DNA from 2 places in the Solwaraspora sp. WMMA2056 genome. Region 2 is predicted to be linked to the other one. Evidence: riboswitches for the same ligand, from Rfam matches in the RefSeq annotation. Region 2 holds a riboswitch; the other holds the start of a gene.
What was found. Region 2 has a riboswitch for thiamine pyrophosphate ahead of O7608_RS13850 (ECF transporter S component). Riboswitches for the same ligand answer to the same signal wherever they lie in the genome.
Positions count from the first base shown of each region.

Region 1 (7,026 bases), 1.3 Mb from region 2:
TACGCACTGACGACCACCCGGCGGCCGGCGGCGCGAATCTCAGCTGCCGACAGCTGCTGCGATCAGGCACCATGCCGGGGTGGGATACGTGGACGTGGCCGCAGTGGGGCACACCCTGCCGGACGGCCGGCAACTGTTCGCCGATGTGTCGTTCCGGGTCGGTGAGGGGGCCAAGGTCGCCCTGGTCGGCCCGAACGGCGCCGGCAAGACGACGCTGCTGCGGATGGTCGCCGGTGACCTGCCGGTGGCCACCGGATCGGTTGCCCGCTCCGGTGGGCTCGGCGTGATGCGGCAGTTCATCGGCATGATCGGCGACGACCGTACCCTTGCCGACCTGGCGTTGTCGCTCGCGCCACCGCCGCTGCGGGCCGCCGGGGAGCGGCTCGCCGCCGCCGAACGGGCCGTGCACGCCGCGGCGGCCGCGAACTCCGCAGCCGCCGAGAAGATCCAGATCGGGTACGCCAACGCCCTCGCCGCCTGGGGTGAAGCCGGCGGCTACGAGGCCGAGGTCGTCTTCGACACCGTCGCCACCACCGTGCTGGACCTGCCCTGGGAACGGGTCCGGGACCGTCCGGTCCGGACGCTGTCCGGTGGACAGCAGAAACGGTTCGCGTTGGAGCTGCTGCTGCGCGGCACCGACGAGGTGCTGCTGCTCGACGAGCCGGACAACTTCCTTGACGTACCGGGTAAACGGTGGCTGGAGCAGCGGCTGCGCGAGTCGGGCAAGTCGGTGCTCTACGTATCGCACGACCGGGAGCTGCTGGCCCAGACCGCCGACCGGGTGGTTGCCGTCGAAGGCGGCTCGGCGTGGACCCATCCGGGTGGCTTCGCCAGCTGGCACGAGGCTCGCACGGCCCGGCACGCCCGGTTGGAGGAGCAGCGTCGGCGCTGGGACGAGGAGCACGAGAAGCTGCGCGAACTGATGCTGATGTACAAACAGAAGGCGGCGTACAACGACGGGTTGGCCTCGCGCTACCAGGCGGCGCAGACCCGGCTGCGCAAGTTCGAGGAGGCCGGCCCGCCGCCGCTGCCGCCGAAGGACCAGTCGCTGCGGATGCGCCTGTCCGGCGGCCGGACCGGCAAGCGGGCGGTGATCTGCGAGCAGCTGGAGCTCGACGGGCTGACGTACCCGTTCGACCTGGAGATCTGGTACGGCGACCGGGTCGCGGTGCTCGGCGCCAACGGCACCGGCAAGTCGCACTTTCTGCGGCTGCTGGCCCGGGGCGGCACCGACCCGGACCCGGCGGCCGGACCGATCGCCGGCGCGGCGCTTGCCCCGGTGGTCCACGACGGCATGGTGCGGCTCGGTGCCCGGGTCCGGCCCGGCCACTTCTCGCAGACCCACGACCGGCCGGAACTGCTCGACCAGACCCTCGCCGACGTGCTGTGGCGCGGCGACGACCACCGGGCCGGGATGGACCGGCACGCGGCGATGGGTGTGCTGTCCCGCTACGACCTGGCCGGCCAGGGCGACCAGCGGTTCGGCACCCTCTCCGGTGGCCAGCAGGCCCGGTTCCTGGTGCTGCTGCTGGAGCTGTCCGGCGCGACCCTGCTGCTGCTCGACGAGCCGACCGACAACCTGGACCTGGCCTCGGCCGAGGCGCTGGAGGAAGGGCTCAAGGCCTTCGAAGGTACGGTGATCGCGGTCACCCACGACCGCTGGTTCACCCGGTCGTTCGACCGGTTCGTGCTGTTCCAGGGTGACGGCGAGGTGGTCGAGGTCCCCGAGCCGGTCTGGGACGTCCGCTGACCGTCGTAGGCTGGCCGGTGTGACTGAGATGATCTACCGCCGGTTGGGCGACTCGGGGCTGATGGTGTCGGCGGTCGGGGTCGGTTGCAACAACTTCGGCCGCAAGCTGGACGCCGCCGGCACCCGGGCGGTCGTCGACGCCGCCATCGACGCCGGGATCACCCTGTTCGACACCGCCGACATCTACGGCACCCCGCCCGGCGGTTCCGAGGAGCAGCTCGGGGCGGCGCTGCGCGGCCGCCGTGACGACGTGGTGCTGGCCACCAAGTTCGGCATGGACATGGCCGGCCGCAACGGCGTCGACCACGGGGTACGCGGCTCCCGGCGCTACATCGTGCGGGCCGTCGAGGCGTCGCTGCGCCGACTCGGCACCGACCACATCGACCTGTACCAGTTCCACGAGCCGGACCCGGTCACCCCGGTCGAGGAGACCCTGCAGGCCCTGGACGACCTGGTACGCGGCGGCAAGGTCCGCTACGTCGGCTGCTCCAACTTCGCCGGCTGGCAGATCGCCGACGCCGCGTGGACCGCGCGTACCGGTGGGTTGTCACCGTTCGTCAGCGCGCAGAACGAGTACAACCTGCTGGACCGGCGGGTGGAGCAGGAAGTGGTGCCGGCCTGTCGGCGCTTCGGCCTGGGGCTGCTGCCGTACTTCCCGCTCGCCGACGGGCTGCTGACCGGCAAGTACCGCCGGGCCGAGGCGCCGCCGGCGGGCAGCCGGTTGGCGGGCGAGGGCAGCCGGTACGTCGCCCGGCTGGCCGGGGCACCGTGGGACGTCATCGAGGCCCTCGACGCGTACGCCGCGAAGCGGGACCTGTCGCTGCTCACCGTCGCGATCGGCGGCCTGGCCGCGCAGCCGGCGGTGGCGTCGGTGATCGCCGGGGCGACCACCGCCGAGCAGGTACGGGCGAACGCCGCCGCCGGGTCGTGGCAGCCGGACGCCGACGACCTCGCCGAGTTGCGCGCGATCCTGCCGGATCCGGCCGGCCCCGGCGGCTCGCTGAGCTGAGCCTCACATGATCTTGTCTCCTCGGCTGGACTTACATCGATGATCAATTAGTAGTCGAAAACGCTGTCGTGGTGTCGTGGTAGAGACATGCCGCACCGAGGACGTGGTGCTGCTATGTGAGCTGTACGGCGCGGACCTGCCGACCATCGAGGCGTTGGCCGCGCTGGCCCCGAAGACCAAGGATGAGCAGGCCAGTCGTGACCTCTTCTGGCAGACCGCGAAGGAGTACGAGTCGTGATCGATCTTTCCGGCGCTAGCTGGCGCAAGAGCAGCCGATCGAACAATCAGGGTGAGTGTGTCGAGGTGGCTGACGGGCTGGGTGTGGTCGTCGGGGTGCGGGACTCGAAGGATCCGGGCGGTCCGGTGCTGGTGATCGCGCCGGGGAGCTGGTCGGCCTTCGTCGCCGCCGCGAAGGCGGGCACCCTCACCGACTCGCTGAGCTGAGCAGAACTGAGCGCCGCTGTCTCGGCCCCGCGTCGGCGTCGTCGACTGGTCCCGGGACACCTATTGCGTCGTGACGGTATTCCTGTGTGGAATAATTATTCCTCACAGGAATATTGCTGAAACCATACCTGCGCTGGACGAGGACAGGTTGGCTCCCGCCGGTCAGCCACGACCTCGACCGCGGTGCGCGACCTCGACCGCGCGGTGAGCCTGGTCACGGCCGACAGCGGGGCGAGGGCGGCAGACCGAAGGTTGCCTCGGATTGGCCCTTGGCGGATCGACGAGACCGTCGTACGGTAACAGGCAAGTAACCCACGGGAGCCCGGTGCACCGGGCTGAGAGGGAGGCTGACGCGGCCTCCGACCGTCGAACCTGATCCGGGTAATGCCGGCGCAGGGAGGAGCGTTGCCGTGCCGTCCCTTGGGCGACTGCATCTGATCACCGACACCCGACCCGGGTGCGACCCGCTCGGCGTACTGCGGGCCGCGTTGGCCGCCGCCCGCGCTGCCGACGCCGTCGCCGACCTCGTCGTGCAGGTGCGCGTCGAGGACGACATGTCCGACCGGGACGCCTACGAGTTGACCGTCCGTGCGGTCGCCGAATGCACCGCGTACCGGGTGACCTGCCTGGTCAACGACCGGTTGCACATCGCACTCGCCACCGGCGCGGCCGGCGCGCACGTCGGCGCGGCGGACCTGCCGGTCGACGCCGCCCGTCGGGTGCTCGGGCCGGCCGCGATCCTCGGTGCCACCGCGCGCGACCCGGCCACCGGGCGGGCGGCGGTCGCCGCCGGGGCGACGTACCTGGGGGTCGGGCCGTGCTACGCCACCGGCACCAAGACCGGGCTGCCCGACCCGATCGGGCCGGCCGGGCTGGCCGCCGTCGCCGCCGCGGTCGACGTACCGGTGGTCGCGATCGCCGGGGTCACCGTGGACCGGGTTGCACACCTGCTGGCCGCCGGGGCGTACGGGGTCGCGGTGGTCGGCGCGATCGCGGCCGCCGCCGACCCGGGCCGGGCCACCGCCGAACTGCTGACAGCGGTACGTCGTCGGCCGACCGCCGCCGCCGACGGAGCGCCGGCATGACGGCGACAAGCAGCGGGCCCGCCAACGGTCGGGCCGACGTGGCGGTGGTCGGCGGCGGGCCGATCGGGATGGGGATCGCCTGGCGGTGCGCGCAGCGTGGACTGCGTACCGTGCTGCACGACCCGGCACCCGGATCCGGGGCGTCGTCGGTGGCCGCCGGGATGCTCGCCCCGGTCGCCGAGTCGCACTTCGGCGAGGCGGAGCTGACCCGGCTGCTGGTCGACTCGGCGGCCCGCTGGCCGGCGTTCGCCGCCGAACTGACCGCCGTCACCGGCCAGGACATCGGCTACCGCACCGACGGCACCCTGGTCGTCACCCTCACCGGCGACGACCGGCAGGAGGCGCAGCGGCTCTGGGCGTACCAGCAGAGCCTGGACCTGCCGATCACGCTGCTGCGCGCCACGGCGCTGCGGGATCGCGAACCGGCGCTGGCCCCGAGGGCACGCGGCGGGGCGCTGATGCCCGACGACCACCAGGTCGACCCGCGTCGGCTGGTCGCGGCACTGGACACCGCGCTGGACCGGACCGGGGTCACCGTGGTCCCGCAACCGGTCACCGACGTCTCCACACTGGACGCGCAAGTGGTCGTGGTGGCCGCCGGCTGCGGCTCGGCGACGCTGACCGGGCTGCCGGTACGGCCGGTCAAAGGCCAGATCCTGCGGCTGCGGGCACCCGCCGGCGCCGTCGGGTTCCGGCACGTGATCCGGGGGTACGCCGACGGCCGACAGGTCTACCTGGTGCCGCGCGCCGACGGGGAGGTGGTCGTCGGCGCCACCGTCGAGGAACGCGGCGACACCACGGTGACCGCCGGTGCGGTGCTGGAGCTGCTGCGCGCCGCCGCCGACCTGCTGCCGGAGATCGCCGAGTACGAGCTGGTCGAGGCGCGGGCAGCGGCCCGGCCCGGTACGCCCGACAACGCGCCGCTGCTCGGCTGGCTTCCCACGGCCGACGGGCGGGTGCTGGTGGCGACCGGACATCACCGGCACGGCATCGTGCTGACCCCGGTGACCGCCGACCTGATCGCCGACCTGGCCGCCGGCGCCGACCCGGATCCGGTGCTGGCACCGTTCCAACCGGGCCGGTTCACGGCTGCGAACAGGGAGAACGCGAGGGAGAAGGAGCCATGGAGCTGATCGTGAACGGCGCGCCGGTCACCACGCCGACCGGTGTCACGCTCGCCGACGTCGTCCGTACGGTCACCGACGCCGACCGGGGTGTCGCCGTCGCCGTCAACGGTGCGGTGGTGCCGCGCAGCGGCTGGCCGGCCGAGCAGCTGTGCGACGGCGACCGGGTCGAGGTCCTGATCGCCGCGCAGGGCGGGTGAACCGGATGCCGTTCACCGTCGCCGGGCACAGTTTCGACTCCCGGCTGATCCTCGGCACCGGCGGCGCCGCCAACCTGCACATCCTGGAGCAGGCGATCGCCGCCAGCGGCACCGGGCTGGTGACGGTCGCACTGCGCCGGGTGGACAGCGCCGCCACCATGCACGGCGGACTGCTCGACCTGCTGGAACGCTGCGGCGTACGGCTGCTGCCGAACACCGCCGGCTGCTACACCGCCACCGAGGCGGTGAAGGTGGCCCACCTGGCCCGCGAGGCGTTCGACACCGACTGGGTCAAGCTGGAGGTCATCGGCGACGAGCGGACCCTGCTGCCGGACGGTGCCGAGCTGCTGCGCGCCGCCGAGCAGTTGGTCGACGAGGGTTTCACCGTGCTGCCGTACACCACCGACGATCCGGTGCTGGCGCGGCGGCTGGCCGACGTCGGTTGCGCGGCGGTGATGCCGGCCGGCGCGCCGATCGGCTCCGGCCTGGGCATCCTCAACCCGCACCACCTCCGGCTGATCCGTCAGTCGGTCGACATCCCGGTGATCCTGGACGCCGGGGTCGGCACCGCCTCCGACGCCGCGCTCGCCATGGAGCTGGGCTGCGACGCGGTGCTGCTGGCCAGCGCGGTGACCCGGGCCGCCGACCCGGTGGCGATGGCCACCGCCATGCGGTACGCCATCGACGCCGGCCGGCTGGCGGCCCGCGCCGGTCGGATCCCGAAGCGGTTCCACGCGCTGGCGTCCACTCCGGACGAGGGGCGGCCCGAGCTGTGAACGGGATCGTGCTGCTCACCGACCGTCGACAGGCGACCCGGCCGCTGCCGCAGGTGGTGGCGGCGGCGGTGGCCGGCGGCGTCCGGCAGGTGGTGCTGCGGGAACGCGACCTGCCCCGGGCGCAGCGCGTCGCGCTGGCCGACCAGTTGCGCGGCGTTCTCGCTCCGGCCGGCGGCACCCTGATCGTCGCTGGTCCGGACCCGCTCGGCGGTGACGCCGTGCACCTGAGCGCCGCTGGGCCGTACCCGCCGCCGAGCTTCGGGCTGGTCGGGCGCTCCTGCCACGACGAGGCCGAACTCGGCCGACTGACCACGGAGGACTACGTGACGGTGTCACCGGTGTTCACGACCGCGTCCAAACCCGGCTACGGGCCGCCACTCGGTCCGGCCGGGCTGGCCCGCCTGGCACGGGCCGCCGGCCGGCCGGTGGTCGCGCTCGCCGGGGTGACCACGGCGGAGCAGGTCGCCACCTGTCGGGCGGCCGGTGCCGCCGGGGTGGCGGTGATGGGCGCGGTGATGCGGGCCGCCGACCCGGCGGCCGTGGTCCGCGAGCTGGCCGCCGGGTTGCTGCCGGCCGAGGTGGGCTGCTGATGACCGGCGACCGGACCACCCCGGTGGTGGCGATGACGATCGCCGGAT
Region 1 covers NZ_CP128360.1:1,722,709-1,729,734, forward strand. Annotated here, with positions in the region: gene O7608_RS07965 (class I SAM-dependent methyltransferase) at 1-10, shown strand, start outside; gene O7608_RS07970 (ABC-F family ATP-binding cassette domain-containing protein) at 80-1,750, shown strand; gene O7608_RS07975 (aldo/keto reductase) at 1,779-2,759, shown strand; gene O7608_RS07980 (hypothetical protein) at 2,863-2,997, shown strand; gene O7608_RS07985 (DUF397 domain-containing protein) at 2,994-3,203, shown strand; TPP riboswitch at 3,508-3,619, shown strand; gene O7608_RS07990 (thiamine phosphate synthase) at 3,614-4,288, shown strand; gene thiO (glycine oxidase ThiO) at 4,285-5,421, shown strand; gene thiS (sulfur carrier protein ThiS) at 5,412-5,612, shown strand; gene O7608_RS08005 (thiazole synthase) at 5,618-6,388, shown strand; gene O7608_RS08010 (thiamine phosphate synthase) at 6,385-6,978, shown strand; gene thiD (bifunctional hydroxymethylpyrimidine kinase/phosphomethylpyrimidine kinase) at 6,978-7,026, shown strand, end outside.
Region 1: it holds a riboswitch for thiamine pyrophosphate, as region 2 does, so the genes downstream of both, O7608_RS07990 (thiamine phosphate synthase) here and O7608_RS13850 (ECF transporter S component) in region 2, are expected to answer to the same signal.

Region 2 (7,026 bases):
CGACCGCCGGCTCCGGCAGACCGCAGCGGCGCGGGCCGAGCGCCAACTCGTCGGCCACGGTCGTGGTGACGAACTGGTGCTCCGGGTTCTGGAACACCGAACCGATCCGGCGGACCAGCTCCGGCGCCCGCCAGCGGTGCGGCACCGCCCCGACCCGCCCACCGGTCAGCGCTGCGGTCGCCCGTACCGCGCCCGCACCGGGGGCGACCAGCCCGCCGAGCAGCAACGCCAGGGTGGTCTTGCCGGCCCCGTTGGGCCCGAGTACGGCCAGCGCCTCCCCGGCGTGCACCGGCACCTCGTCGGCGCGCACGGCCAGCCGGGGCGGCAACCCGACCCGGTCGGCGTGCAGCAGCGGCGCACCGGCGGGTCGACCGGACCGCCGTACCGGAAGTGGCTGGTCGGGCACCCACACACCGTCGGCGGCCAGTTGTCCGCCGTACCGGTCGAAGACCTCCGTCGGCGGGCCGTCGGCCCGCACCCCGCCACCGGGTTCCAGCACCACCACCCGGTCGACCAGCGGCAGCGCCTGCGCCACCCGGTGCTCGACGATCACCAGGGTGGTGTCGTCATCGTCGGCCAGCGCGCCGGCGATCGCGTCGCGGACCAGGTCGGCGCCGGCCGGATCCAGGTTCGCGGTCGGCTCGTCGAGCAGCAGCAGGTCCGGGCGCAGCGCGAGCGCCCCGGCCAGGGCGAGTCGCTGCTGCTCGCCACCGGACAACGCGGCGGTCGGCCGGTCCCGGCCGTACCGGAAACCGACCCGGGCCAGCGCGGCGTCGACCCGTGGCCAGATCTCCGGAGCCGGTACGCCCCGGTTCTCCAGCCCGAACGCCACGTCGTCACCGCTGCGCGCCATCACCAGCTGGGTCTGCGGATCCTGGAAGACGATGCCGACCCGGTCGCGGGCCTTGCGCGGGTCGAGCCCGTCGACGCCGACCGTGCCGGCCTGTTCGCCCGAGTCGGCCGGCAGCAGCCCGGCCATCGCCGCCAGCAGGGTGCTCTTGCCCGCGCCGGACGGCCCGAGCAGCAGGACCCGTTCGCCGGCGCCGATCCGCAGGTCGACGTCGCGCACCGCCCAGGCCCGGCGGCCGGCGTGCCGCCAGCCGAAGCCCCGCAGCTCCAGCCGGCTCACCGCGCGGCCCGGCTCAGCCGACGGCCCGGCTCGGCCCGGCTCACACCATGGTGCGGTCGCGGCCGGCCGGGAACCGGTCGAGCACCCCGGTCCGGGCCAGTGCCCGGGTCAGCGCGACGCTGCCGGCACCGGCCAGCACGATCGCGCTGACCACGGTCACGACGAAGATCGGGATCCGGAAGGTGACCAGATCGTACGGCGCGTAGTACCGGACCTGGTCGAAGATCGCCGCGCCGAGCCCGGCGGCCGCCCCGGCGGCCAGCACCACCGGCAGCCGGAACGAGCGGTACGCCACCGCGAGGAACACCAGCTCGGCGCCGACGCCCTGGGCCAGGCCCTGGAGCACCACCACGGCGCCCCACTGGCTGCCCAGCGCCGCCGACACCAACGCGGCGACCAGTTCGCAGAAGAGCGCGGCCCCCGGCTTGCGGATCACCAGGGCACCGAGCACAGCCGGCACCAGCCACACCCCGTACAGCACCGCCTGGGCGGGCGGGAAGAAGGTGAACGCGGCCTCGGTGGCTGCCCAGACCAGCCCCCACGCCCAGAAGATCACCCCGAAGGCGACCGCGATCACCGAGGCGACCACGATGTCGACGGTCCGCCAACGGCGGTCGACGGAGGTACTGCGTAGCGTCATCGTCGCTCCAACTCCCTGCGCTGGCATTACCCAGATCAGGTTCGAGGGTCTGCGGGCTCCCCGCACTCTCAGCGCTGTCTGCGCTCCCCTGTCGGACATGAGGTTGTTCCGTCGACGCTAGCACCGGGCGACCGGTGCGAACAGAGGCGACGTCCGGGTGTGGCGGCGGGCACCCCCGGACGCGTTATCGTGGGGTGCCCGCATCGACCCGTCCAGCGAGGGGACCGACCTTCCGTGACCGCTGCCGATCGCACCGCGACGCGTCGGGCGCGCCCCGGTGACGAGGTCGACTGGGGTACGTCGGACGCCGACGACCTGTCGGCCTCGGGCGCTTCCGGCGGGTCGCCCGGTGCCCTGCGGCCGCCCCGGCGGCGACTGTTCGGCGACCGGGTCGGCTCGGTCGAGGTGCTCGCCTTCCTACTGATCGGGTTGGTGATCTTCCGCGAGCCGTTGGCCGGCCTGATCTCCGACCCCCGGCTGCAGACCTGGACCACCGTCTTCGTCTCGGTGATGGTCCAGGCCATGCCGTTCCTTGTCTTCGGCGTGGTGCTCTCCGCGGTCATCGCGGTCTTCGTGCCCCGGTCGTTCTGGGCGAAGGCGCTGCCGAAGCATCCGGCGCTGGCGGTGCCGGTGGCCAGCGCGGCCGGCGTGGTGCTGCCCGGCTGCGAGTGCGGCTCGGTGCCGATCGCCGGGTCGTTGATCCGCCGGGGCGTCGCGCCGGCCGCCGCCCTGGCGTTCCTGCTGGCCGCGCCGGCGATCAACCCGATCGTGCTGGTCGCCACGGCCGTCGCCTTCCCGAACAACCCGGAGATGGTGCTCGGCCGGGGTGTCGCCAGCCTGATCGTCGCGATGGTGATGGGCTGGCTGTGGCTGCGGCTGGGCCGCACCGACTGGATCCGGTTGCCGCACCGGCCGGATCTGGACGACCTGTCCCGCGCCCGGGCCTTCTGGGCGGCCGTCCGGCACGACATCATGCACGCCGGCGGTTTCCTGGTGATCGGTGCGATGGCCGCCGCCAGCATCAACGTTCTGGTGCCGGAGCGCTGGCTGCAGACCCTCGCCGACAACCCGGTGCTGTCCATCCTGGCCCTGGCGGTGCTCGCCGTACTGCTGTCGATCTGCTCCGAGGCCGACGCGTTCGTCGCCGCGTCGCTGTCGCAGTTCTCGCTCACCTCGCGACTGGTGTTCCTGGTCGTCGGCCCGATGGTCGACCTGAAGCTGATCTCGATGCAAGCCGGTACGTTCGGGCGCCGGTTCGCGTACCGGTTCGCTCCGGCGACCTTTCTGATCGCCATAGTGGTGGCGGTCGCGGTGGGGACGGTGCTGTTGTGAACAAGCAGGCTCAAGGTGTGGTGCTGCTGCTGCTCGGCGGCGCGGTCGTCAAGGCCAGCGTCACCGAGATGTACCTGCGCTACGTCAAGGAGGTGCTGCAGCCGTTCCTGATCGTCGCGGGCCTGCTGCTGGTCGCCGCCGGCATCATGACGCTCTGGCACGACCTGCGGCGGCGCAACGCACCCGCCCCGGCCGACGACGGCCACGACCACCACGACGACGGTCACGGCCACGCCCACCACGAGCCGCGGGTCGGCTGGCTGCTGATCCTGCCGGTGCTCGGCCTGCTGCTGGTCGCCCCGCCCGCGCTGGGTTCGTACGCCGCCGCGCAGGCCGGTACCGCGCTCAGCGCCGAGCAGGCATCCTCGGACTATCCACCGCTGCCCGACGGCGACCCGGCCCAGATCAGCGTCCTCGACTACGCCTCCCGGGCGATCTTCGACGAGGGTCGGTCACTGGACGGTCGGACCGTACGGCTCACCGGCTTCGTCGCCGAAGGGCCGGACGGCGAGCCGATGCTGGCCCGTATCGTGCTGTCCTGCTGCGCCGCCGACGGCCGACCGATCAAGGTCGGGATGGACGGCAGCGCCCCCACCGGGCTGCCGGTGGACACCTGGATCGCGGTGGTCGGCCGGTACAGCGACCGGATCGGCACCGACCCGGTGAACGGGGCGAGCATCCCGTACCTGGGGGTCGAATCCTGGCAGGAGATCGAGCCGCCGGCGCAGCAGTACGAGTAGAGGTTTCACTTCTGCCGGTCCGGGGCATCTTCCCGTCCGCCGTTTCAACGTGACGGACGTGGCGGGAGGGACCAGACGGATGAGCCGGGAGACCGAGCGGGAACGGTGGCAACGGAATTTCGCCGACCTGTTGCAGGAGCTTCGAGTCGCCCAGACCGGCGTCCAGATTCTCTTCGCGTTCCTGCTGACGCTGCCGTTCAGCAGCGGCTTCCCGGACACGACCGCGTTCCAGCGCGACATCTACGTGGTCGCGCTGCTCGCGGCGGCGGCCGCCGCCGCGATGATCATTTCGCCGGTGGCGTTCCACCGGGTGCTGTTCCGCCAGGGCCGTAAGCCCGAACTGGTCCGGTTCGCCCACCGGATGGCCAGCGGCGGCCTCGGCTTCATGCTGGTGGCGATGGTCAGCTCGGTTCTGCTGGTCACCGACTTCATCCTGCCGCGGACGGTCGGGTTCGTCCTCAGCGGCATCACCGGGCTCTGGTTCCTGACCTTCTGGGCCGCTCTGCCGTTTGTGCACCGCGGCTGGCTGCGCGACGACGACGAGGACGACGACGAGGGGACGGCCAGCGGCGATGCCGCCGGTCACCAGACGTCAGCGCGGCACCCGTAGCCCGAGGGATCGCAGCTCCAGCGCGGCGAGCGCGGCGGTGACCTGCGGATCACCGTCGCGCCAGCGGGCCGCCACGTCCGGGTCGATCGCGGTGATCGCGGCCAGCGGACGACCGGCCAGCGCCCGCAGCGCCAGCAGGTCCTGACCGGCCGGCAGGTCACGCAGGGCCACGGCGGCGCTGGCCCGCCGGATCCACCGGATGCGTAGCGGCAGCCAACCGAACAGCACCAGCCCCACCGGGAAGATCAGCATGGTGACGGCGAGCGCCACGGCCAGGTCGGCGACCAGGTCCTGCTGCTCACGTCCGGCCTGCGCGACCGATCTGGCGGCACCGGCGGCCTGGGTGAACGGGGCGGTCAACTCGTCACCGACGAGCGGTACCCGACCGACCCGGCCGCCGACGTCGGCGAGGTTGTCGGCCAGCCCGGCACCGGCGTCCTGCAGGGTCCGGCCGGGGCCGGCGAGCCGAGCGACCTGCTCGTGCAGCCAGAGCGCGGCACGGATCCACAGGTAGACCCAGGCGACGACGATCAGATCGGTGGCGAACTGCCGGGCGGCGGCGGGGAAACGGTCGGCGTAGATCTGCATGCGCACAGCGTGCCGTACCCGTGTCGACCACGCCGTCCTGGCCGGTGCCGGCCGCGACCGACCGGCATGGTCTGGGGTGATCCCGCTAGGACTTCTTGCCGGTCTTGCGGCTGGCGCACTGCGGGCAGGTGCCGAAGATCTCCATCGTGTGGCTCACCCCGACGTACCCGTGCTGGGCCGCGACCCGTTCCGCCCACGCCTCGACCGCCGGCCCCTCGACCTCGACGGTGCTGCCGCAGGATCGGCAGACGAGATGGTGGTGGTGGCCCTGGCTGCACCGCCGGTACAGATGCTCGCCGCCGGGCGGACGCATCACGTCGACCTCGCCCGAGTCGGCGAGCCCCTGCAACGTCCGGTAGACGGTGGTCAGGCCGACCCGGTCGCCGCGTTCCCGCAACATGGCGTGCAGTTCCTGGGCGCTGTGGAACCCCGCCAACTCGTCGAGGATGGCGCTCACCGCGCTGCGTTGCCGGGTGTTGCGGACCGCCGCCTGCTCGGTGGTGGTGGTGTCTCCAGTCTTCATCTGGGGCCTCCGGGGCAAAGTCCTGCTGCCGAATCCTGCCGGTGGCGGGTCACCGTACCTCCCGGGCATGGCTGACCGCGTCGGCGACGATGTGCGCGACGTGTTCGTCGACCAGCGCGTACGCGATCTCCCGGCCCCGCCGGGAGCCGTGCACCACACCGGCCCCACGCAGCACACGAAGGTGCTGCGACACCAGCGGCTGCGGTGCGCCGAGCTTCTCCACGAGCTCGTGGACGCAGCGTTCGCCCTGGGCGAGCTCGGTCACGATGGCGACCCGGATCGGAGCGGAGAGGGCGCGCAGCAGTTCGCCCGCGCTCTCGTACCCCTCGTAGCCGTTGGCCATCGTCACCCCGCAACGGTAACCAATAGCGGGGCCGGACCGGCAGGCAGGCGGCCACCGGCGGAGGAACCGGCGGCATCTGGAAAGCCGCCGGACCGCCGGACCGGGAGGGTGGGGGACCGGATCAGGACTCCAGGACGACCTCCGGTGGCTCCACCTCGCGGGCCGGCCGCTGCGGTACGCGCAGGCGGGCACCCCGTCGGCGCAGCAGGCGCCAGAGGCCGGCACCGATCGCGGTGGCGGCGAACGCGCCGATCGCCAGGATGACGATCGTCGCGCCGAGCGCGGTGTTGACGGTGCCGGCCAGCCACACGCCGCCGCCGGCCGAGACCAGGCCGATCGCCATCGCCGCCGCCATGGTGGTGCGGAACCCCCGGGTGAGCTGCTGCGCGGTCGCCACCGGCACCACCATCAGTGCGCTGACCAGCAGCAGGCCGACCGCCCGCATGGCGATGGTGACGGTCACCGCGGTGGTGACCGCGATCAGCAGGTTGAGCGTGCGCACCGGCAGGCCGGAGACCTTGGCGTACTCCTCGTCGTGGCAGATGGCGAACAGTGCCGGGCGCAGCAGCAGCATCGCGGCGAGCACGACCGCGGCGAGCACCACGATCACCCGCAGGTCCTCCGGGCGGGTGGTGCTCAGCGACCCGAACAGGTAGGACATCAGGTTGGCGTTGCTGCGGTCGCCGGCCAGCCCGACCAGCATCACCCCGCCGGCGATACCGCCGTAGAACAGCAGCGCGAGCGCCATGTCGCCGGAGGTGCGGCCGCGTTCGCGCAACAGTTCGATGGCGATCGCGCCGATCGCGGCGACGATCACCGCGGTGAGCACGGGGGAGCGGTCCAGCAGCAGGCCGACGCCGACCCCGGTGAGGGCCACGTGGCCCACCCCGTCGCCGATCAACGACATCCGCCGCTGCACCAGGTAGATGCCCAGGGCCGGGGCGGCCAGCCCGATGACCAGGGCGCCGATCAGCGCCCGGATCATGAATTCGTACTGGAAGATGCTCATGCGTTCAATATCCGGGACGGTTCGACCGGCGCGTGCGGGTGGACGTGGTCGTGACCGGGGTCGGCGTGGTGCCCGGCCGGTGGTGGCACCGCGCCGTCGTGGACCACCTCGC
Region 2 covers NZ_CP128360.1:3,021,419-3,028,444, forward strand. Annotated here, with positions in the region: gene O7608_RS13845 (ABC transporter ATP-binding protein) at 1-1,129, opposite strand, end outside; gene O7608_RS13850 (ECF transporter S component) at 1,170-1,769, opposite strand; TPP riboswitch at 1,765-1,869, opposite strand; gene O7608_RS13855 (permease) at 2,124-3,101, shown strand; gene O7608_RS13860 (TIGR03943 family putative permease subunit) at 3,098-3,841, shown strand; gene O7608_RS13865 (DUF6328 family protein) at 3,921-4,451, shown strand; gene O7608_RS13870 (hypothetical protein) at 4,434-5,039, opposite strand; gene O7608_RS13875 (Fur family transcriptional regulator) at 5,125-5,562, opposite strand; gene O7608_RS13880 (ArsR/SmtB family transcription factor) at 5,612-5,905, opposite strand; gene O7608_RS13885 (metal ABC transporter permease) at 6,027-6,914, opposite strand; gene O7608_RS13890 (metal ABC transporter ATP-binding protein) at 6,911-7,026, opposite strand, start outside.